2 linked regions of the Accumulibacter sp. genome follow. The protein of the gene in region 1 interacts with the protein of each later gene in a pairwise test. Links are inferred from orthologs where the notes say so. Each region holds a gene or a part of one and is shown in the gene's direction. Other genes may lie near its edges.

Region 1 (12,224 bases):
TTCGCGCCACCATCTGGATTCTGCTGCCGCTGTCGCTGCTGTTTGCGCTGTTCCTGAGCAGTCAGGGCGTGATCCAGAACTTTGCCGCCTACCAGGAAGTGAGCACGCTCGACGTGACCACATACCAGGCGCCAAAGCTCGACGCCGACGGCCAGGCCGTGCAGGACGAGCAGGGCAACCCGGTGACGGAAGCTGCATCGACGACCACCCAGACCCTGGCCATGGGCCCGGTTGCTTCGCAGGAAGCGATCAAGATGCTGGGCACCAACGGTGGCGGCTTCTTCAACGCCAACTCGGCTCACCCCTTCGAGAACCCGACGCCATTGGTGAACTTCCTGCAGATGCTGTCGATCTTCCTGATTCCCGGCGCGCTGTGCGTTGCCTTCGGCTGCATCGTCGGCGACGAGCGCCAGGGCTGGACGGTGTTTGCCGCGATGGCGCTGCTCTTCGTCAGCTTTGCCATCGGCGCGATCAGCTTCGAGCAGCAAGGCAATCCCCTGCTGGCGAAGGTCGGCGACAGCGAGGCGACGAGCGTACGCACCACCGCCTTGACCGACGGCAACCTGGAGGGCAAGGAGGCGCGCTTCGGTATCGCCGATTCGGCCCTTTTTGCGACGATCACCACGGCCGCGTCCTGCGGTGCGGTCAATTCGATGCACGACTCGTTCACGCCGCTCGGCGGTGCCGTGCCACTGGTCATGATGCAGCTCGGCGAAGTCGTCTTCGGTGGTGTCGGTTCCGGCCTCTACGGCATGCTGCTCTTTGCCGTGATGGCGGTATTCATCGCCGGGCTGATGATCGGACGGACGCCGGAATACCTGGGCAAGAAGATCGAGGCGCAGGAGATGAAGATGACGTCGATCGCCATCCTCGCGACGCCCCTGCTGGTCCTCGTCGGCACCGCCGCTGCCGTGATGACCGAGGCGGGCCGGGCCGGAATCGCCAACCCGGGCGCGCACGGCTTTGCCGAAATCCTCTACGCCTTCTCCTCGGCAGCCAACAACAACGGCAGCGCCTTCGCCGGACTCTCGGCCAACACGCCTTTCTACAACGTGCTGCTGGCACTGGCGATGTGGTTTGGCCGCTTTGCCGTGATCGTGCCGGTGCTGGCGATGGCCGGCTCGCTGGCCGCCAAGAAGCGGATCGCGGTGACCGCCGGGACCCTGCCGACGCACGGCCCGCTGTTCGTCGCGCTGCTGATCGGCGTCGTGCTGCTGGTCGGCCTGCTCAACTATGTGCCCGCGTTGGCGCTCGGCCCGCTGGTCGAGCACCTGATGCTGTGGCCGACGCGATGATCCGCTGGAGAATCTCATGACACGCAAGACCTTTTCCCTGTTCGACCCGGCGCTCGTCACGCCCGCCATCATCGACTCGTTCCGCAAACTGGACCCACGCGTGCAGTGGCGCAATCCGGTGATGTTCGTCGTCTTCATCGGTTCCATCCTGAGCACGCTGGCAGCGGTCCCGGCGCTCAGCGGCCCGGGTCAGGAGTCGACGGCGTTCATCCTCGCTGTCGCGATCTGGCTGTGGTTCACCGTGCTCTTCGCCAACTTCGCGGAAGCGCTCGCCGAAGGGCGCAGCAAGGCGCAGGCGGCGTCACTGCGCGGCCTGAAGAAGGAAACCTGGGCAAAGCGGTTGAGCGCCCCGCGCGCGGACGCCGAGTGGCACACGGTGCCCGCGGACGACCTGCGCGTCGGCAACGTCGTGCTGGTCGCCACCGGTGAAACCATTCCCGCTGACGGCGAGGTGATCGAAGGCGTCGCCTCGGTCGATGAATCGGCCATCACCGGCGAATCAGCGCCGGTCATCCGCGAATCAGGCGGTGATTTCTCGGCGGTAACCGGCGGCACGCGCGTGCTCTCCGACTGGCTGGTCGTGCGCGTCACTGTCAATCCGGGCGAGACCTTCGTCGATCGGATGATCGCCATGGTCGAGACGGCGAAACGGCAAAAGACGCCGAACGAAATCGCGCTGGCGATCCTGCTGGCGGCGCTGACCATCGTCTTCCTCGGCGTCACCGCGACCCTGCTTCCCTTCTCCCAGTTCAGCGTCGCGGTGGCCGGGTCGGGTTCGCCAGTCAGCATCACCGTCCTCATTGCACTGCTCGTGTGCCTGATTCCGACCACCATCGCCGGCCTGCTTTCGGCCGTCGGCGTCGCCGGCATGAGCCGCATGATGCAGGCCAACGTCATCGCCACATCCGGCCGCGCAGTCGAAGCCGCCGGCGACGTCGACGTGCTGCTGCTCGACAAGACCGGCACGATCACGCTGGGCAACCGCCAGGCAGCGGCCTTCCTGCCCGCCGACGGGGTCAGCGAGGCCGAACTCGCCGACGCCGCGCAACTGGCGTCACTGGCCGACGAAACGCCGGAGGGACGCAGCATCGTCGTCCTCGCCAAGCAGCGCTTCAACCTGCGCGAGCGCGATGTCCATGCACTCGCAGCGCAGTTCGTTCATTTCTCGGCGCAAACCCGGATGAGCGGCGTCGATCTGCCCGGCCGACAGATCCGCAAGGGGGCAACCGATGCCATCCGCCAGCATGTCGAGGCCCTCGGCGGCGCCATGCCACCGTCGGTCCTGACGGCGGTCGACGCGGCGGCGCGCCGCGGCAGCACGCCGCTGGTCGTGGCCGACGAGACGCGCGTACTCGGCGTCGTCGAACTGAAGGACGTCGTCAAGGGCGGCATCAAGGAACGCTTCGCCGAACTGCGGCAGATGGGGATCAAGACGGTGATGATCACCGGCGACAACCGCCTGACGGCAGCGGCAATCGCCGCCGAGGCCGGCGTCGATGACTTTCTTTCCGAAGCGACGCCGGAAGCCAAGCTGGCACTGATCCGCCAGTACCAGAGCGAAGGCCGCCTGGTGGCGATGACCGGCGACGGCACCAATGACGCCCCGGCACTGGCCCAGGCCGACGTCGCCGTGGCGATGAACACCGGCACCCAGGCCGCGAAGGAAGCCGGCAACATGGTCGACCTCGACTCGAATCCGACCAAGCTGATCGAAGTCGTCGAGACCGGCAAGCAGATGTTGATGACGCGCGGCGCGCTGACCACCTTCAGCGTCGCCAACGACGTCGCCAAGTATTTCGCAATCGTTCCGGCTGCCTTCGTCAGCACCTACCCGGCGCTTGCAGCGCTCAACGTGATGGGGCTGGCCAGCCCGGCCTCGGCGATCCTCTCGGCGGTCATCTTCAACGCACTGATCATCATTGCGCTGATTCCGCTGGCCCTCAAGGGGATTCGCTACCACGCCGTCGGCGCAGCGACCCTGCTGCGTCGCAATCTGGCGATCTATGGCCTCGGTGGCCTGGTCGCCCCCTTCATCGGTATCAAGCTGATCGACATGGCGCTGGCCGCCGCCGGTCTTGCCTGAGGAGGCATCCATGAAAGCCTTGCTGCGCCCTGCCATCTCCCTGTTCGTATTGTTGTCGGTCGTCACCGGTCTCCTCTATCCGATGCTGGTCACCGGCGTGGCGCGGATCGCCTTTCCCGATGCCGCCGCCGGCAGCCTGATCATCCGGGATGGGAAGCCGATCGGCTCGGCACTGATCGGCCAGGATTTCAGCGATCCGAAGTACTTCTGGGGCCGCCCGTCGGCAACGGCGCCGCAGCCCTACAACGCCGCCGCATCATCGGGCTCGAACCAGGGACCCTTGAACCCGGCCCTCGCCGATGCCGTCAAGGCTCGGGTCGCGGCGCTGCATGCCGCCGACCCGGGCAACCGGCGCCCCGTACCGATCGACCTGGTGACGGCGTCGGCCAGCGGTCTCGACCCGCACATCAGCCCGGCCGCTGCCGACTACCAGGCCGAGCGCGTCGCCCGTACCCGCCACCTCGAGGTAACGACCGTACGGCAGTTGCTCGCCGAGAATACCGAGGGTCGCGAGTTCGGCGTCTTCGGCGAAGCGCGCGTCCATGTCCTCAAGCTCAACCTCGCGCTCGACGCACATGCGCGTTGAGCGGGCACAACCCGTATGGCGCCGCAGCTCGGACGGGAAATGAAGGACGGCCGCCCCGATCCCGACCTGATCCTCGACCGGATCAAGGACGAGGAGATGCGCGCCGCCCGCGGCAAGCTGAAGATTTTCTTCGGCGCCTCGGCGGGTGTCGGCAAGACCTACGCCATGCTGTCGGCCGCGCGCCAGCAGGCCGAGCAAGGCACGGACGTCGTCATCGGTGTCGTCGAAACCCACGGCCGCAAGGAGACGGAAGCCTTGCTGACGGGACTGGAGCGTCTGCCGCTGAAGGCGGCGGCCTACCGTGACCGGGTGCTGCCGGAGTTCGACATCGACGGAGCGCTGGCGCGCAAGCCCGCCCTTCTCCTGGTCGACGAACTCGCCCATTCCAACGTGCCGGGTTCGCGCCACGCCAAACGCTGGCAGGATGTCGAGGAACTGCAGTCGTCCGGTATCGACGTCTATTCGACCGTCAACGTGCAGCACCTGGAGACCCTCAATGACGTGGTCGGTGGCATTACCGGCATCCGGGTCTGGGAGACCGTTCCGGACCATGTCTTCGATGCCGCCGATGAAGTCGTTCTCGTCGACCTGACGCCGGACGAACTGCTGCAGCGCCTCAAGGAAGGCAAGGTCTATCTGCCGCAGCAGGCCGAGCGCGCGATCCAGAATTTCTTCCGCAAGGGCAACCTGATCGCGCTGCGTGAACTCGCACTGCGCCGCACCGCCGACCGCGTTGACAGCGAAATGATCCAGTATCGGCGTGACCGATCGGTCACCCGCGCCTGGCACACCAGTGAATCGCTGCTGGCCTGCATCGGCCCGGGAGATGGCAGTGACCGAATCATCCGCAGCGCCGCCCGCATTGCCGCCAAGCTCGACGTGCCGTGGCACGTGATCTACGTCGAGACGCCGAAACTGCGACATCTCTCGGACAAGCGGCGCTTGCAGATCCTCAGGAGTCTCAAGCTGGCACAGGAGATGGGGGCAGAAACGGCCAGCCTGCCAGGCAGCGACCCGATCGCGACCATCATCGACTATGCGCGCGACCACAACCTGTCGAAGGTCCTTGTCGGCCGCGACCAGGCGCAGGCTTGGCGGCCCTGGAAGCGGTCATTCGCTGACCGTGTCGGCAAGCTTGCACCCGATCTCGACATCATCCAGGTCGCAGGCGCGGAAACGCCGGCCGACAGGCGGCAGGAGGAGAAGCCAAGCGGCGAGTCGCTGCTCGACCGGTTGCACGCCCCCTGGCAGTCTTTCGCGATGAGCTCGGTCTTCTGTGCGCTGGTGACGCTCATTGCGATGCCACTGCACACGGTGTTCGACCGCGCCAACATCGCCATGCTCTTCCTGATGGCGGTCGTTCTCTCGGCAGTTCGCTACGGTCTCGGCCCGGCAGTCGCGGCGGCCTTCCTCAATGTGGCAGCCTTCGATTTCTTCTTCGTGCCGCCGCGATTCTCCTTCGCCGTCGGCGACGTCCAATACCTGATGACTTTCGCCGTCATGCTGGCCGTCGGCCTGGTCACCGCCAAGCTGACCGCGGACCTCAAGTTCCAGGCCCGCGTCGCCAGCCGCCGCGAACAGCGGGTCAGGGCACTCTATGAGATGTCGCGCGATCTTTCGGGCGCGCTGATGCCGGAGCAGATCGCCGAAATCAGCCAGCGTTTCGCCGCGACCGGATTCGGCGCCCGCGCCGCCATCATGCTCGCCGACGAGCGAGACCGGCTGCACGAACCGATTCAGGTGCCCGGTGGCGTGCCCGCGGTCGACGTGGGCATCAGCCAGTGGGCCTTCGACCACAGTGCGGAAGCCGGTTGGGGCACCGACACCCTCGCCGGCAGTCCACTTCTCTATGTTCCGCTCAAGGCGCCGATGCGCACGCGCGGCGTGCTGGTTCTGGAGCCGAAGCACTCGCGGCGGCTGATGGCCCCGGAGCAGCGTCGCCTCCTCGATACCTTCGCCCGGCTGGTCGCCATTTCCCTCGAACGGGTCCATTACGTCGATGTGGCGCGGGCGACCACGGTGCAGATGGAGTCGGAGCGCCTGCGCAATTCACTGCTGTCAGCCATCTCGCATGACCTGCGCACACCGCTCGCGGCGCTGGTCGGCCTGGCCGACTCGATGTCCATGACGCAGCCGCCGCCGACGGGAGAGCAATGCGACATCGCGGCGTCGATGCGCGACGAGGCGCTGCGCATGAATTCCCTGGTCAACAACCTGCTCGACATGGCTCGCCTGCAAGCCGGTGCAGTCAAGCTCAATCGACAGTGGCAACCACTGGAGGAAGTGGTCGGCAGCGCCATCAAGGCCATGCGATCGACGATGGCTGGCCATCGTGTTGGCGTCAACCTGCCGGACGGACTACCCTTGCTGGAATTTGACGCCGTACTGGTCGAACGGGTGCTGTGCAACCTCCTGGAGAACGCCGTCAACTACACACCCGCCGGAAGCATGATCGAGATCGGCGCCGCGCCGGGCGCGCGCGATCAGGTGGACATCTGGGTCGAGGATGACGGACCCGGGCTGCCGGCTGGGAAGGAGGAACTCATCTTCAGCAAGTTCGAGCGCGGCCAGAAGGAAAGTGCGACATCGGGAGTGGGTCTGGGGCTGGCGATCTGCCGCGCCATTGTCACGGCGCACGGTGGCACCATTCGGGCAGAGAACCGCCGCGGTGGCGGAGCGCGCTTCGTGTTCTCCTTGCCGCGAGGCCAACCGCCTTCACTGGATGGCGCTGAGGAGGATAGCCTGCAGTGAGCGACTCGCTCCCCGTCGTTCTCATCATCGAGGACGAGCCCAACATCCGGCGCTTCGTCAGGATGTCGCTGGAAGCAGAAGGCTGCCAGGTCTACGAGACCGACTCCATGCAGCGCGGCCTGATCGCGGCCGGCACCCGCCGACCGGACATGGTGGTGCTCGACCTTGGCCTGCCTGACGGCGACGGCGTGGATTTCATCCGCGACCTGCGCACCTGGTCCGATGTCCCCATCATCGTGCTGTCGGCACGGACGACCGAAACCGACAAGGTGGGCGCTCTGGACGCGGGCGCCGACGACTATCTGACGAAGCCATTCGGGGCAGCGGAACTGCTGGCTCGCGTTCGTGCCCAGTTGCGACGCCGGTCCAGTGCCGGCGGCCACGGATCGACGGTTTGTGAATTCGGCAAGCTGCGGGTCGATCTCGGCAAGCGACGGGTCGAGCGAGCGGGCGAGCACCTGCACCTGACACCCATCGAGTATCGCCTGCTCGCCTTCCTGGTCACCCATCCGGACAGTGTTCTGACCCATCGACAACTGCTCAAGGCGGTGTGGGGGCCATCCCATGCCGAAGACAGCCATTACATCCGGGTCTATATGGGGCTGCTGCGCAAGAAGATCGAAGACGACCCGTCGCAGCCAAGACACATCATCACGGAAGCGGGCGTCGGCTACCGTTTCGTTGCCGCATGAAGTGCCGATGCGTTTGTGACACGCCAAGGCAATGAGTGCGGCTGCGCGGTCGCGTATCCAGTGCATGGGCAAGCGCGCTATGGCAACATGACGTGTGGTGCTGCCATGCAGCGGGAACGCACACACCGCCGCAGCGGGTCCTGTCGGCGACCGGCATGGGATCGGTCTGCCAGATGGCAAGCGCCCATTCTCGAACAGCAGGGAGTCGGCAATGCAGAAACTGGTCCTCGCGCTTTCTCTGGCACTCCATGCCTCGGCGCTCCCGCATGCAGCGCCCTCGCCTGTCGGGCCTGAAGGTGTCCCGGTCAAGGAGTACCCATGGCAGGCGCTGCCGGGCGAGACCAACGAAGCGCTGGAACGCAAGGGTGAACGCAAGCGCGGCGAGCGGCTCTATGCGCTGTGCCGCAGTTGCCACCTGGCATCGGCAGGCGGGAGTCCCGACGGCGCCGTTCCCCGACTCGCGGGCCAGCACAGCAGCGTGCTGATCAAGCAGATGGCCGACATCCGCAGCGGTGTGCGGCACAACTCGACGATGTACCCCTTTGCCGCCGTACTGGCCGATCCGCAGGATCTCGCCGATCTCGCCGCCTATCTCGAAGGGCTGTGCATCCAGGCCGGCGACGGCCGTTACGGCGCTGCCGACGCCGAGCAGCAAGTGGCGGCCGGCAGGGCACTTTACGACAAGGCCTGCAGGACTTGCCACGGGCCGAACGGAGAAGGTTCGCGCCACAAGGGCTATCCGATGCTGGCGGGGCAGCACCACCGCTACCTGCTGCGCCAGATGACGGAAATCCGCGACGGCAGACGTTCCGGCGCCCACAGCGAAATGGTCCGGATCATCGGCAGCTACAGTGACGATGAACTGCTCGCGGTCGCCGCCTACCAGTCGAGCCTGGTGCTGCCCGGAAAGGCGTGCGCCGTCAAGCGGCCAAGCCGCAAACAATAGGCCCGCGACGAATGGCGTTCGGCCGCCAGGCACCCCGGCAAGATGCAGCGGATGGGCCAGCCTGGGCGGCTTTTCGACCAGGGCAGCGCACGTGCCGCCAGCGCCGCGTCCACCTGCCGACCGGTCATCCGGAGCGGGCAACGCCGCACCGTGCAAGCCTCCGATTGACCGCGGTTGACGCGGAACCTATACTCAGGCCGACCTCGCCAAGACTGCTGACTTTTGTCGACCCATTGCCTGTGATCGCGCTTGCCAATCGATCCCGCTTGCACCCATGTCGTTGATCCAGAGGAGGGCCCAGGCGCGGCCCTGTGGGACGTGCCACTCGGCCTTGCAGCTTCGTGATCCCCATCAGCCAGGACGCCAGCCGTGAAACTCACTGCCGTGATCATCGACGATTCAGAAATCAACCTGTTGCTCTTCAAGCATCTCGTGACGCGCAACGAAGACATCGAGCCCCGCTGTTTCAGCTCCTCGGCGGCCGGCCTCGAATGGTGCCAGGAACACGGCGCCGATATCGTCGTCGTCGATTACATGATGCCTGCCCCTGACGGCATCGAGTTCGTCCGTCGCTTCCGCGAGATTCCGGGAATGGGCGAAGTCCCGGTAGTCATGGTGACTGCGAACAATCTCGTCGAGACTCGCTACAATGCCTTGATGGCGGGCGCAACCGATTTCCTGACGAAGCCAGTTGACAGGCACGAGTTCACTGCGCGAATGAAGAACATGGCCGCCTTGCGGCGCGGCCAGAAGCTGCTCGCGGATCGTGCGGCACTGCTGGCCGTGGAAGTCGCCGCGGCCACCCGAACGATCGCCGAGCGCGAGCGCGAAACGATCTTCTGTCTGGCCAGGGCCGCAGAATACCGCGATCCGGAAACCGGCGGAGACATCATGCGCATGGCCCATTATTCGCGCCTCATTGCCTCGCGGCTGGGCTTGCCTGAGGAAGAGCAGCAGCTGATCTTCGAAGCCGCGCCGATGCATGACGTGGGCAAGGTCGGGACGCGCGACGAGATCCTGCTCAAGCCTGGTCGTTTGACGACCGACGAGTTCGCCATCATGAAGCAGCATGCGAGCATCGGCCACGACATCCTCGGCGACAGCAGTTCGCCCATACTGCGGACGGCTGCGATAATTGCCGGCACCCATCACGAAAAATACGACGGCAGCGGTTATCCGAACGGCCTGACTGGTGAGGAGATTCCACTTTACGGGCGAATCGTCGCAGTAGCGGATGTCTTTGACGCCCTCACCTCGAGTCGCCCATACAAGAAGGCCTGGGACGTCGACCGCGCCGCCGACTATCTGCGGGAAAAGTCCGGTTCTCACTTCGACCCGGCATGCGTGGCGGTGTTTCTTGATGCCTGGGAGAAAGTTCTCGACATCCGCGCGCGTTATGGCGACACGGATGACGAGCAGCACGAATGACAGACGTTTCCTGACTTCACCTACTTCACCAACTTCTCCCACTGGAGATCCGACCATGACCATGCCCAGGATGTTGTTCAGTATCCTCCTGATCTTCTTCACCAGTCTTTTCGTCGGCAATTCCGTAGCGGCCGACCTCAAGGAGATCCAGGCACGCGGCGAGCTTCGTCATCTGGGCATCCGCTACGCCAACTTCGTGACCGGTGATGGTGATGGCTTCGACGTGGATCTGGTGAAGGGTTTTGCCAAACACATCGGTGTCCGCTATCAACTCGTTTACACCGACTTCTACAACGTCATCCGCGACCTGCTGGGCAAGAATGTCGTGCGCAAGGGCGAGGAAGTGACACTGGAGGGCGACTTCCCGGTCAGGGGAGACATCATCGCGACCGGATTCACCGTGCTGCCGTGGCGTGAAAGGGTTCTTCTCTATTCCGAACCCACTTTCCCGTCGCAGGTCCTGCTCGTTGCCCGCGCCGACTCCCCCCAGTCGCCGATCAAGGGCAGCAGCAACCTCACCAGGGACATCCAGGAGACCAAGGCAATGATCGGCAAGAAGAGCCTTCTGGTCATGGAGCGAACCTGTCTCGATCCGGCAAACTATGGACTCAAGGGAGTGGGCCTCGACTTGCGGACCTATACCAGGAGCACCAATCTCAATGAAATGGTGCCGGCGTTGCTGAACAAGGACGCGGAATTGACCTTGCTGGACGTCCCGGACGCGATCCTCGACCTGCAGAAGTGGGCCGGCAGGATCAAGGTCCTCGGGCCGATATCGGAGGAACAGGACCTGGCTGCCGCTTTCCCCAAGTCCGCGCCGGAACTGCGCGCCGCTTTCAACGACTATCTCAGGAAGATCAAGGCCGACGGCACCTACGACCAGCTGGTCAACAAGTACTATCCAGGAATCAGAAGGTATTTCCCGGACTTTTTCGCCAGGAAGGGTTGAGGGTCCCGGTCACGAATCGTGCTGCAACGACTTCGCGCGCGCTGGCCACTGCTGGTTGCAGTCGTCTTCTGCGGCTATTCCTGGTTGCTCCTGTGGGAGGCGTTCAATTCGCAGGACCAACTGCGGGCGGCGGCCGATGTGCGCATCGTCGCCGACAGCAACCGGCGAGCCGCGGCTCTTGCCGACTTTGCCGCCGATCGGCTGAGCGGTGCCGCCGAGCTTGCCGACGTCCCCGAAATCCACAACTTCCTGGCCAACAGAGCCCTCGGGATGTCGCTGAAGTACGGGCTCAGCGCCAACCTGGACGCGATCGAGGTCCGTTTCCGGCGGCAGATGGAAAAGAGGCTTCGTGGTGAGCCGATCTACAATCGCGTCCTCTTTGTCGACGACGCCGGCGAGATTCTCGTCGACGTCGCGCTGACGCCCGGTGGCGCAGCGATCTCCCTCGCGGATGCCGCGCACGCCGCGAAGCTGTTCATCGATGCCGATGCCCGGCGGATCATCGCCGCGGCGCCAGTCCGCTACAAGGACGCCGTGGCCGGCACCGTGGTCACCATGGGCGACCTCGGGCAGCTCTCACGCTACCTGCTTGCATTGTCGGCGGGGAAGGAATACCAGGAACTGCTGATCACCGACGACGCTGTCGAACTCAAGTTCCCGGGACAGCACGCGACACTCGGCAGGAGCGTCGCCTGGAACCTGGTCCAACTCCCCGAGAACCAGATCACACGGATTCCTTCCGACCTCCTTGCGGCAGGATCAGACGCTGCCGCTGCAGACGACCAGGAACTGCTTGCCGTCAGGACCCCGGTTGCCGGCATGCCCTTGTCACTGCTGACCCTGTTCTCGGGCGAATACCTGTACGGCCACCTCACCTCGCGGCTTTTCCTCTATTTCGCGAGCGCATTCCCCTTGCTCGTACTGTTCGCTGCGATCATGTATGACCGCATGCGGCAACGTGCCGAAAGGCTGCAGGAAGATGTGCTTGAATCGGGTCTGCGCCGGACCGCCCTGCAGGAACTGAACGCCTCGCTCTCCGACGAAATCGAACGCCGCGAACTGAGCGAGCGGCAACTGCGCGAGAAGAGCCGGGAGTTGGAGCAGATGGCGGACGACCTCAGGCGCAGTGTGGCCCGTGCCGAGGATGCCAATCGCGCCAAGTCGGATTTCCTCGCCAGCATGAGTCATGAGATCAGGACGCCCATGAACGGGGTCATCGGCATGACCGAATTGGCGCTCGACACCGACCTCACCGGCGAGCAGCGCGAATACCTCAACATCGTCAAGTCTTCCGCCGCGGGCTTGCTGACGATCATCAACGACATCCTGGATTTCTCCAAGATCGAGGCGGGAAAACTGAGCGTCGAAGTGATTCCCTTCGATCTGAGCGCATTGATCGGCGACCTGCTGAAGCCGATTGCGCTCGCCGCCGAAGCGAAGCAGCTGGAGCTGCTGAGTGACTGCGACCCCGCCGTTCCGCGCCATCTGCTGGGC
Region 2 (7,781 bases), 3.1 Mb from region 1 along the record:
CCATCCTTCCGCCGCTGGTCGTCTGGTCGACAGGGACCGCGCAGGGCGCCACTCTGGGAAAGATGACCGTGCTCTCGACGCTCGGCTCGCGCTTCGAGGCGGTGGTCGAGATGGCAAGCGGTGCCAGCGATGAAAAAAGGATGCAGGCCGAGTGCTTCCGCTTGGCGCCGACGGGCGAGGGGGATCTGCCGACCCTGCGCAATGCCCGCCTGACGGTCGAGGAGAGCGCTGGCCGCCGGCACCTGCGCATCTCCTCCGAGCAGACGATCAATGAGCCGCTGTTGCAGGTCAACGTGCGGGTTGGTTGTGGTGCAGAAACTGGCCGCAACTACGTCCTGCTGATCGACCCTGCGAATCGCCGCGCGCAGCCGGCGACCCTCGCGCGGCCACAAACCCGCGAACGGCAGTTGCCCGCGTCCGCTCTGGCCCCGGTGCCGCTGGCGACACCTGCCGCCGCCGAGGGCTCGCCCGGCCGCCCGTCAGCAGCGGTCGCAACCGTCGCAACCGCGGTTGCGGGGGCCTCAGCGCCGCCGCGCGAGCCTTCTCGCCGTACGACTGCCTCCGGCAGGGCCGGCGACCGCCTCCTGCTTTCGGGCGAGGACGAGGTCGTGAAGGCCCTTCCGGGCGACGAGCATCCCTTGCGGCTGAGCACCCGCCTGTCGACCGAACTGCTCGGGAAGAGCAACGAAAGCCAGCGGGCCATGTTGCGCATCGAGTACCAGCTGCTGTCTGCCCTGCATACGCAGGCAGCACAGCAGTTGGCGATCGCGCAACAGATACGGCAGCTCGAAAGTACCCTGGAGGCTCTGCACAGGAAGAATGCGACGCAGCCGCTGCCGTTGCCAGCCGCCGTCGCAGCGGCACCGACGGGCGCGGCCAACAGTGACAGGCCGTCGCGAGCGACGCGTGAGGCGTCGCCGGTCAGATTTCCCGGCCCGCCCGCTGCGGCCGCGCGCGAAACCGACTGGTGGTTCGAAGGAAGCCTGCTTCTGGGGTTGATCGCCGCTCTCGCCTGGTTCCTGCGCCGGCGGTCGCTGGCGCCACCATTGACCGCCGCGTCGACAAACGCCGAGCAAACGCCGGACACATCGGCAGAGCAGTCGCGCTGGGAACTGCAGATCGCCGATGATGGCAGCGAGAGACAGCGGGGTGGCGCAACGGCCATTGCTGCCGAAAGCCCGCGGGCCGACGACGAAGGCCACGTGCCGACGGCTTCGTCGTCGCTGCGCGGGAGCGACGACGAAGCGACGGCCGCCCTCGAACTCGCCGAGATCATGCTCTCCTTCGGTCGCACCAAGGGCGCTCAGCACGCCCTCGAGGAATTCATCGCCCAGCAGCCGATGGCGGCCGTGACGCCGTGGCTGAAACTGCTCGAGGTCTATCGCCAAGGCAACGAGCAAGCAGCCTTCGAGTCGCTGGCCCTGAAGCTGACGAGCCTTTTCAACGTCGCCGCACCAGCCTGGCAGGCAGCCGAACAACTCAACGCGCCGATCGTGACAGCCCGTGAGTTGGCACGGATGCCGATCGAGCAGATCCTGACACGCCTGCCGACCATAGACAGGATGACGCACATCAGGCGCGAACTGCTTCGTCTCTGGGACACGCCCGGCTGCCCGGCCTATCTCGACAAGCTCTTGCGCGACAACCGGAAGGGCGAACGCAGAGGCTTTGAACTCGCCGCCGTACGCGAGCTGCTCGTTCTGACGGATATTCAGCAGGAGCGTCCGCGGCCGGCGCGCTGACAAGCCGGACGCCTGCGCCGCCGCCGACGGCAACGCACCCAACCCGCTTCCATACTGTATTTGAATACAGTATAGTGAAGATGTCGGCGGCGGTCTCTGCAGCGTCGTCGAACGTGGGATAATTCCGATCAAGCAAGAACAAGGACGGGCGACAATGGACGACAACAGGTCGAAGGCTCTGGCTGTAGCGCTGGCGCAGATCGAGAAGCAGTTTGGCAAGGGTTCGATCATGCGCATGGGGGAAGGGAGCGTGGTCAACGACATCCCAGTCGTCTCGACCGGCTCCTTGGGATTGGACATCGCCCTCGGGATCGGCGGCCTGCCGCGTGGCCGCGTGGTCGAGATCTATGGTCCGGAATCATCGGGCAAGACGACCCTGACGCTGCAGGTGATCGCGGAGATGCAGAAGATCGGCGGCACGGCTGCCTTCATCGATGCCGAACACGCACTGGATCCCGGCTATGCGCAGAAGCTCGGCGTCAAGCTCGACGAATTGCTGATATCCCAGCCCGATACAGGCGAACAGGCACTCGAGATTGCCGACATGCTGGTACGCTCGGCGAGCGTGGACGTCGTGGTGATCGATTCGGTCGCTGCCTTGGTCCCCAAGGCTGAGATCGAGGGCGACATGGGCGACTCGCTGCCCGGCCTGCAAGCACGGCTGATGAGCCAGGCGCTGCGCAAGTTGACGGCCAACATCAACCGCACCAACACGCTGGTGATCTTCATCAACCAGATCCGCATGAAGATCGGGGTCATGTTCGGCAGCCCGGAGACGACCACGGGGGGCAACGCACTGAAGTTCTACGCTTCGGTCCGCCTCGACATCCGGCGCATCGGCAGCATCAAGAAAGGAGACGAGGTAATCGGCAACGAGACCCGGGTCAAGGTGGTCAAGAACAAGGTCGCCCCACCGTTCCGCGAAGCCATCTTCGATATCCTCTATGGCGAGGGGACCTCGCGTGAAGGCGAGATCATCGAGCTCGGAGTACTGCACAAGCTGGTCGACAAGTCCGGCTCCTGGTATTCGTACAACGGCGAGAAGATCGGCCAGGGCAAGGACAACGCACGCGAATACCTGAAGGGAAAGCCGGATGTGGCGCTGGAGATCGAGAACCGGATCCGCGCTGCGGTGAAGGTTCCGTTGCCGGGAACCGGTGTCGCGATCGCCTGAGGGCCGATTGGTGCCGGACGCGCTGCGCGACCGGGCCCTGCGCCTCCTGGCGCGTCGCGAACACACTCGCCACGAGCTGCTGGTCAAGCTGGCTGCCCAGGCAGAGGATCCACAGGAGCTGTCGGCAGTGCTCGACGATCTGAGCGGCAGTGACCTGCTGTCCGACCACCGTTACGCCAGCAGCCGCGTCAGGGTGCGCGCCGAACGTTTCGGCGATGCCCGCCTGGCGCATGAACTGCGGGCCAAGGGCGTTGCCGATGAGCTGGTCAGTGCGGCCCTGGCCGTTGCGGAAGACGAGCTGTCACGAGCCCGGCGCGTCTGGCTGCGGCGCTTCGGGCAGCAGCCGGCGGCCGCTGGAGACACCGGGCGTGCACGGCAGATGCGCTTCCTGGCCAGCCGGGGATTCTCTGCCGAGACCATTCGGCGCGTCCTGCGTGCCGCTCCTGACGACGAGTGAACACTTCCAAAATGCAGAGCACCCTGTTCGCAAGCATGCTGAACAAGCGCTACAAGGCGCGCACGGTCGTCCATGACGTTTCGTTCGAGGTCGCCAGCGGCGAGGTCGTCGGTCTTCTCGGCCCGAATGGCGCGGGGAAGACAACCTGCTTCTACATGGTGGTTGGTCTCGTTGCCTGCGATGGCGGCGCGGTCCGTCTCGATGACGTCGAACTGACGCACCTGCCGATCCACAAGCGAGCCAGACTCGGCGTGTCATACCTGCCACAGGAAGCGTCCGTCTTCCGCAAGCTGACGGTCAGCGAGAACATCCGGGCCGTCCTCGAACTGCAGCAGTGGTCGCCCGTGCAGGTCGAGGAGCGTAGCGAAATCCTGCTCGAAGAGCTGCACATCAGTCATCTGCGCGCGAACCCGGCCATGTCGCTCTCGGGCGGTGAGCGAAGACGGGTCGAAATCGCCCGCGCCCTGGCCACCGAGCCACGCTTCATCCTCCTCGACGAACCATTCGCCGGCGTGGACCCGATAGCCGTCCTCGACATTCAGCGCATCATCCGCTTCCTGAAGGAGCGGGGGATCGGCGTTCTGATCACCGACCACAACGTGCGCGAGACGCTGGGGATCTGCGACCACGCCTACATCATCAACGAGGGGCGTGTCCTCGCCGCCGGTCGTCCGGACGAAATCATTTATAATGAAAACGTCCGCAAGGTGTATCTGGGCGAGCACTTCCGCCTGTAATCGCGACAGCCCTTCGGCGATGATCCGAGAACCAGACGGGCAGTCTGCCATGGCGACACGGTGGCCCACCCGGTCCCGCACATGAAACCATCCCTCACGCTCAAGCTTACGCAGCATCTTGCGCTGACCCCACAGCTGCAACAGTCGATACGACTGCTGCAGCTATCGACGGTCGAGCTGGAACACGAGCTGGAGAAGTTCCTGCAGGAAAACCCGCTGCTTGAGCGGGCGGAGGATTACCCGCAGCCGGCAGCGTTACCGACTGAGCACGCCGACACCGAGTTCCAGGACGGAGAGGCGGGCGCAGAACCGTCGCCAGCCTCGACCAGCAGCGATGAGGACGACTGGGCGGACGACCACTTCGGCAGCGCCGGCTCGGCGGGTTCCTTTGATGGCGACGAGGATGATGACACGGATTACCAGGACGTGCAGGCCGCTGCCGTCTCCCTGCGCGACCATCTCCTCTGGCAACTTGCTCTGACATCCATCTCCGCCAGGGACCGCATTCTGGTCAGCTATCTGATCGACATCCTCGACGACGATGGCTACCTGTCGCAGTCACTCGAGGAAGTCGCGCTGGCCCTGCCTGAGGATCTCGACGTCGGGCTCGACGAGCTGCAGATCGCGCTGCGGTACCTGCAGAACCTCGACCCGACCGGTGTCGGCGCACGCAGCGCCCAGGAGTGCCTGACTCTGCAACTGGCCGCAGCGCCGCCGACAATGATCAGTAGCCTGGCGCAGGAGATCGTCCTGCAACACCTCGAGCTGCTGGCCAGCCACGACTTCGTACGGCTGAAGAAACAGACGGGCGCCGATGACGAGGCGCTGCGTGCGGCCCACCTGCTGATCTGCAGCCTCAACCCGCGCCCTGGCGCTGCCTATGCCAGCACGGAAACCCGCTACATCGTTCCCGACGTGGTCGTGCGCAAGCTCAGGGGCCAGTGGTCGGCAAGCGTCAATGCCGAAGCCTTTCCGCGGCTGCGGATCAACAGCCTGTACGCCCAGATCCTTTCCCGTCAGCGGGGTTCAGGCCTGTCCGTCCAGCTGCAGGAAGCACGCTGGCTGATCAGGAACGTCCAGCAAAGGTTTGACACGATCCTGCGAGTGGCGCAGGCTATCGTCGACAGGCAACGCCAGTTCCTCGAACACGGCGAAGTCGCCATGCGGCCGCTGGTCCTGCGCGAGATCGCCGAAACGGTGGGACTGCATGAGTCGACGATTTCGCGCGTGACCACGCAAAAGTACATGGCAACGCCACGCGGAATTTTCGAGTTGAAGTACTTCTTTGGCAGTCACGTCGGCACCGAAACCGGCGGAGCCTGCTCGGCAACGGCAATCCGTGCCCTCATCAAGCAGATGATTGCCACGGAGGAACCGACGAAGCCTCTCTCGGATGGCCAGATATCCGAGGTTCTTGGCCAGCAGGGGATTGTTGTCGCACGGCGAACAATCGCAAAATACCGTGAGTCGCTCAATATCCCTCCGGTCAGTTTACGCAAGTCAATCTAGAAGAAGGAGCCACACCATGAACCTGCAAGTCAGTGGACACCACCTCGAGGTCACCCCGGCGCTGCACGAATACGTCACCGGCAAGCTCGAACGAATCACCCGCCACTTCGACAACGTGATCGACGTCAGCGTGATTCTGTCGGTGGACAAGCTGAAGCAGAAGGCAGAGGTGACTGTTCACCTGGCAGGGAAGGATGTCTATGTCGAATCGGTCGACGAAGACCTCTACGCCGCGGTCGATGGCCTGGTGGACAAGCTCGAGCGTCAAGTGCAGAAGTACAAGCAGAAACTGCAGGACCACCATCGCGGCAACAAGATCACCGATCACATTGCTGCCGAGTAACCTTCAACGCCCGGCCAGCCGGACGATCGCCAGGCGGACCGTCCGGCTGCATCCTTTCGCGTTGGCCCCCGTTCTTCTTTCAGGTCTTGTCGCATGAGCCATATCACCCAGCTACTTCCCCTCGAGAACATCATTCTCGATCTCGACGTCAGCAGCAAAAAGCGCGTTTTCGAACACGTCGGGCTGCTGTTCGAGAACTATCTCGGCATTGCCCGCAGCACCGTATTCGACAGCCTCTTCGCACGCGAGAAGCTCGGATCGACCGGGCTTGGTCAGGGTGTTGCCATCCCGCACGGGCGAATCAAGGGTCTGAAGGATGCCACGGGTGCCTTCCTTCGGTTGGCTGCTCCGGTCCCCTTCGACTCTCCCGATGGCAAGCCGGTGGCGCTGCTGTTCATCCTGCTGGTTCCCGAGGTGGCCACCGAGCAGCACTTGCAGATACTGTCCGAGCTGGCACAACATTTCTCGGATCGCAGCTGTCGAGAGGCGCTGAGCAAGGCTCCCGATGCCCAGACCATCCGACAGATCTTCGCTGCCGGGCCATGACCGCCCAGCGTCAGTTCAGTGTGATCCAGCTCTATGAGGATCATCGCGAGAAACTGAGACTGACCTGGGTAGTGGCCGTCGGTGTGGACCGACAGATCGAACTCAGGGATCAAGGCTATTTCGGCGCCGAGGTCGTGGGCCACCTGAACCTGATCCACCCGGAACGTCTGCAGGTCATCGGACGCGCCGAGAACGCATGGGGCAATCGCGTCAGTGCCGAGCGTCTGCGCAATCAGGTGCGGGAACTGATGGCTGCACGGCCACCGGCGCTGATCGTCGCCGACGATGTCGAGGTGCTGCCAGCGATCCATGATGCCTGCCAGTCGACTTCGACGCCCCTGTTCGTCAGTCCGAAGCCCTGTTCGGCGGTGATCGACCTGCTGCGCATCTATCTTTCGCGCCGGTTGGCGGGGTCGACTTCGGTGCATGGCGTGCTGATGGACGTGTTCGGCATGGGTGTACTGATCACCGGTGACTCAGGCGTCGGCAAGAGCGAGCTTGCGCTCGAACTGATCACACGCGGCCATGGTCTGGTCGCCGACGACGTCGTCGAACTCGCATGCATCGCCCCGACGACGATTGAAGGGCGATGCCCGAGCATGTTGCGTGACTATCTCGAAGTGCGCGGGCTCGGACTGCTCAACATTCGCACCATTTTCGGCGAGACCGCGTCACGGCGCAGAATGAAACTCAAGCTGATCGTGCACCTGCAGAGGCCGACCAGCCGTTCGGACGGGCCTCGCCTGCCGCTCGACGCGCAGACGCAGGACATCCTGGGTGTCGCCATACGCAAGGTGGTGATTCCGGTCGCCGCCGGACGGAACATCGCCGTCCTGCTCGAGGCTGCGGTGCGCAACAGCATTCTGCAACTGCGCGGCATCGACAGCATGAGTGACTTCATCAACCGGCAGCAGCAGGCGCTGCTTGACGGCGAACTCTAGCGATGGCCTAATCGGAACTCCCCATCAATCCGAGGAGAAATGCCGTGAAAGCCGTCTTCGCCCTTGTTGCACTCGCCATAGCCGCCGGCAGCGCGGTCGCTGTCGACGAGAAGAAGGAAGCCTCGCCCGCGCAGAAGGCGCAGCAGGAGAAAATGAAAGCGTGCAATGCCGAGGCTGGTGAGAAGGGCCTCAAGGGTGACGAGCGGAAGAGCTTCATGAGCACCTGTCTGGGTGCCAAGCCGGCGCCGGCAACGCAACAGGACAAGATGAAGCACTGCAACGCCGGAGCCGGCAGCAAGCAACTCAAGGGCGACGAACGCAAGAAGTTCATG

What was found.
Region 2: the proteins of kdpD (region 1) and ptsN interact in binary tests that used the Escherichia coli proteins (3 or more experiments, as listed by UniProt). The link is inferred for Accumulibacter sp. from one-to-one orthologs.

Annotation. Positions count from the first base shown.
Region 1 is NZ_JAZKUG010000001.1:4,967,002-4,979,225, forward strand. What follows is about bases 3,664-6,915. They hold kdpD (two-component system sensor histidine kinase KdpD), read left to right. Parts: upstream 3,664-4,003; coding sequence 4,004-6,715; downstream 6,716-6,915. Other genes in these bases: kdpC (potassium-transporting ATPase subunit KdpC), read left to right, coding at 3,664-3,964; kdpE (two-component system response regulator KdpE), read left to right, coding at 6,712-6,915. Outside these bases: potassium-transporting ATPase subunit KdpA, read left to right, coding at 1-1,295; potassium-transporting ATPase subunit KdpB, read left to right, coding at 1,312-3,378; more of kdpC, read left to right, coding at 3,389-3,663; more of kdpE, read left to right, coding at 6,916-7,407; V5B60_RS21085 (c-type cytochrome), read left to right, coding at 7,619-8,353; V5B60_RS21090 (response regulator), read left to right, coding at 8,738-9,781; V5B60_RS21095 (transporter substrate-binding domain-containing protein), read left to right, coding at 9,852-10,730; V5B60_RS21100 (hybrid sensor histidine kinase/response regulator), read left to right, coding at 10,749-12,224. UniProt on the Escherichia coli protein: Member of the two-component regulatory system KdpD/KdpE involved in the regulation of the kdp operon. KdpD may function as a membrane-associated protein kinase that phosphorylates KdpE in response to environmental signals.
Region 2 is NZ_JAZKUG010000001.1:1,837,617-1,845,397, reverse strand. What follows is about bases 4,973-7,781. They hold ptsN (PTS IIA-like nitrogen regulatory protein PtsN), read left to right. Parts: upstream 4,973-6,055; coding sequence 6,056-6,508; downstream 6,509-7,781. Other genes in these bases: V5B60_RS07890 (PsiF family protein), read left to right, coding at 7,527-7,781; hprK (HPr(Ser) kinase/phosphatase), read left to right, coding at 6,505-7,449; hpf (ribosome hibernation-promoting factor, HPF/YfiA family), read left to right, coding at 5,636-5,962; V5B60_RS07910 (RNA polymerase factor sigma-54), read left to right, coding at 4,973-5,619. In the rest of the region: V5B60_RS07930 (type IV pilus assembly protein FimV), read left to right, coding at 1-1,742; recombinase RecA, read left to right, coding at 1,897-2,916; recombination regulator RecX, read left to right, coding at 2,927-3,373; lptB (LPS export ABC transporter ATP-binding protein), read left to right, coding at 3,385-4,110; more of V5B60_RS07910, read left to right, coding at 4,192-4,972. UniProt on the Escherichia coli protein: Seems to have a role in regulating nitrogen assimilation.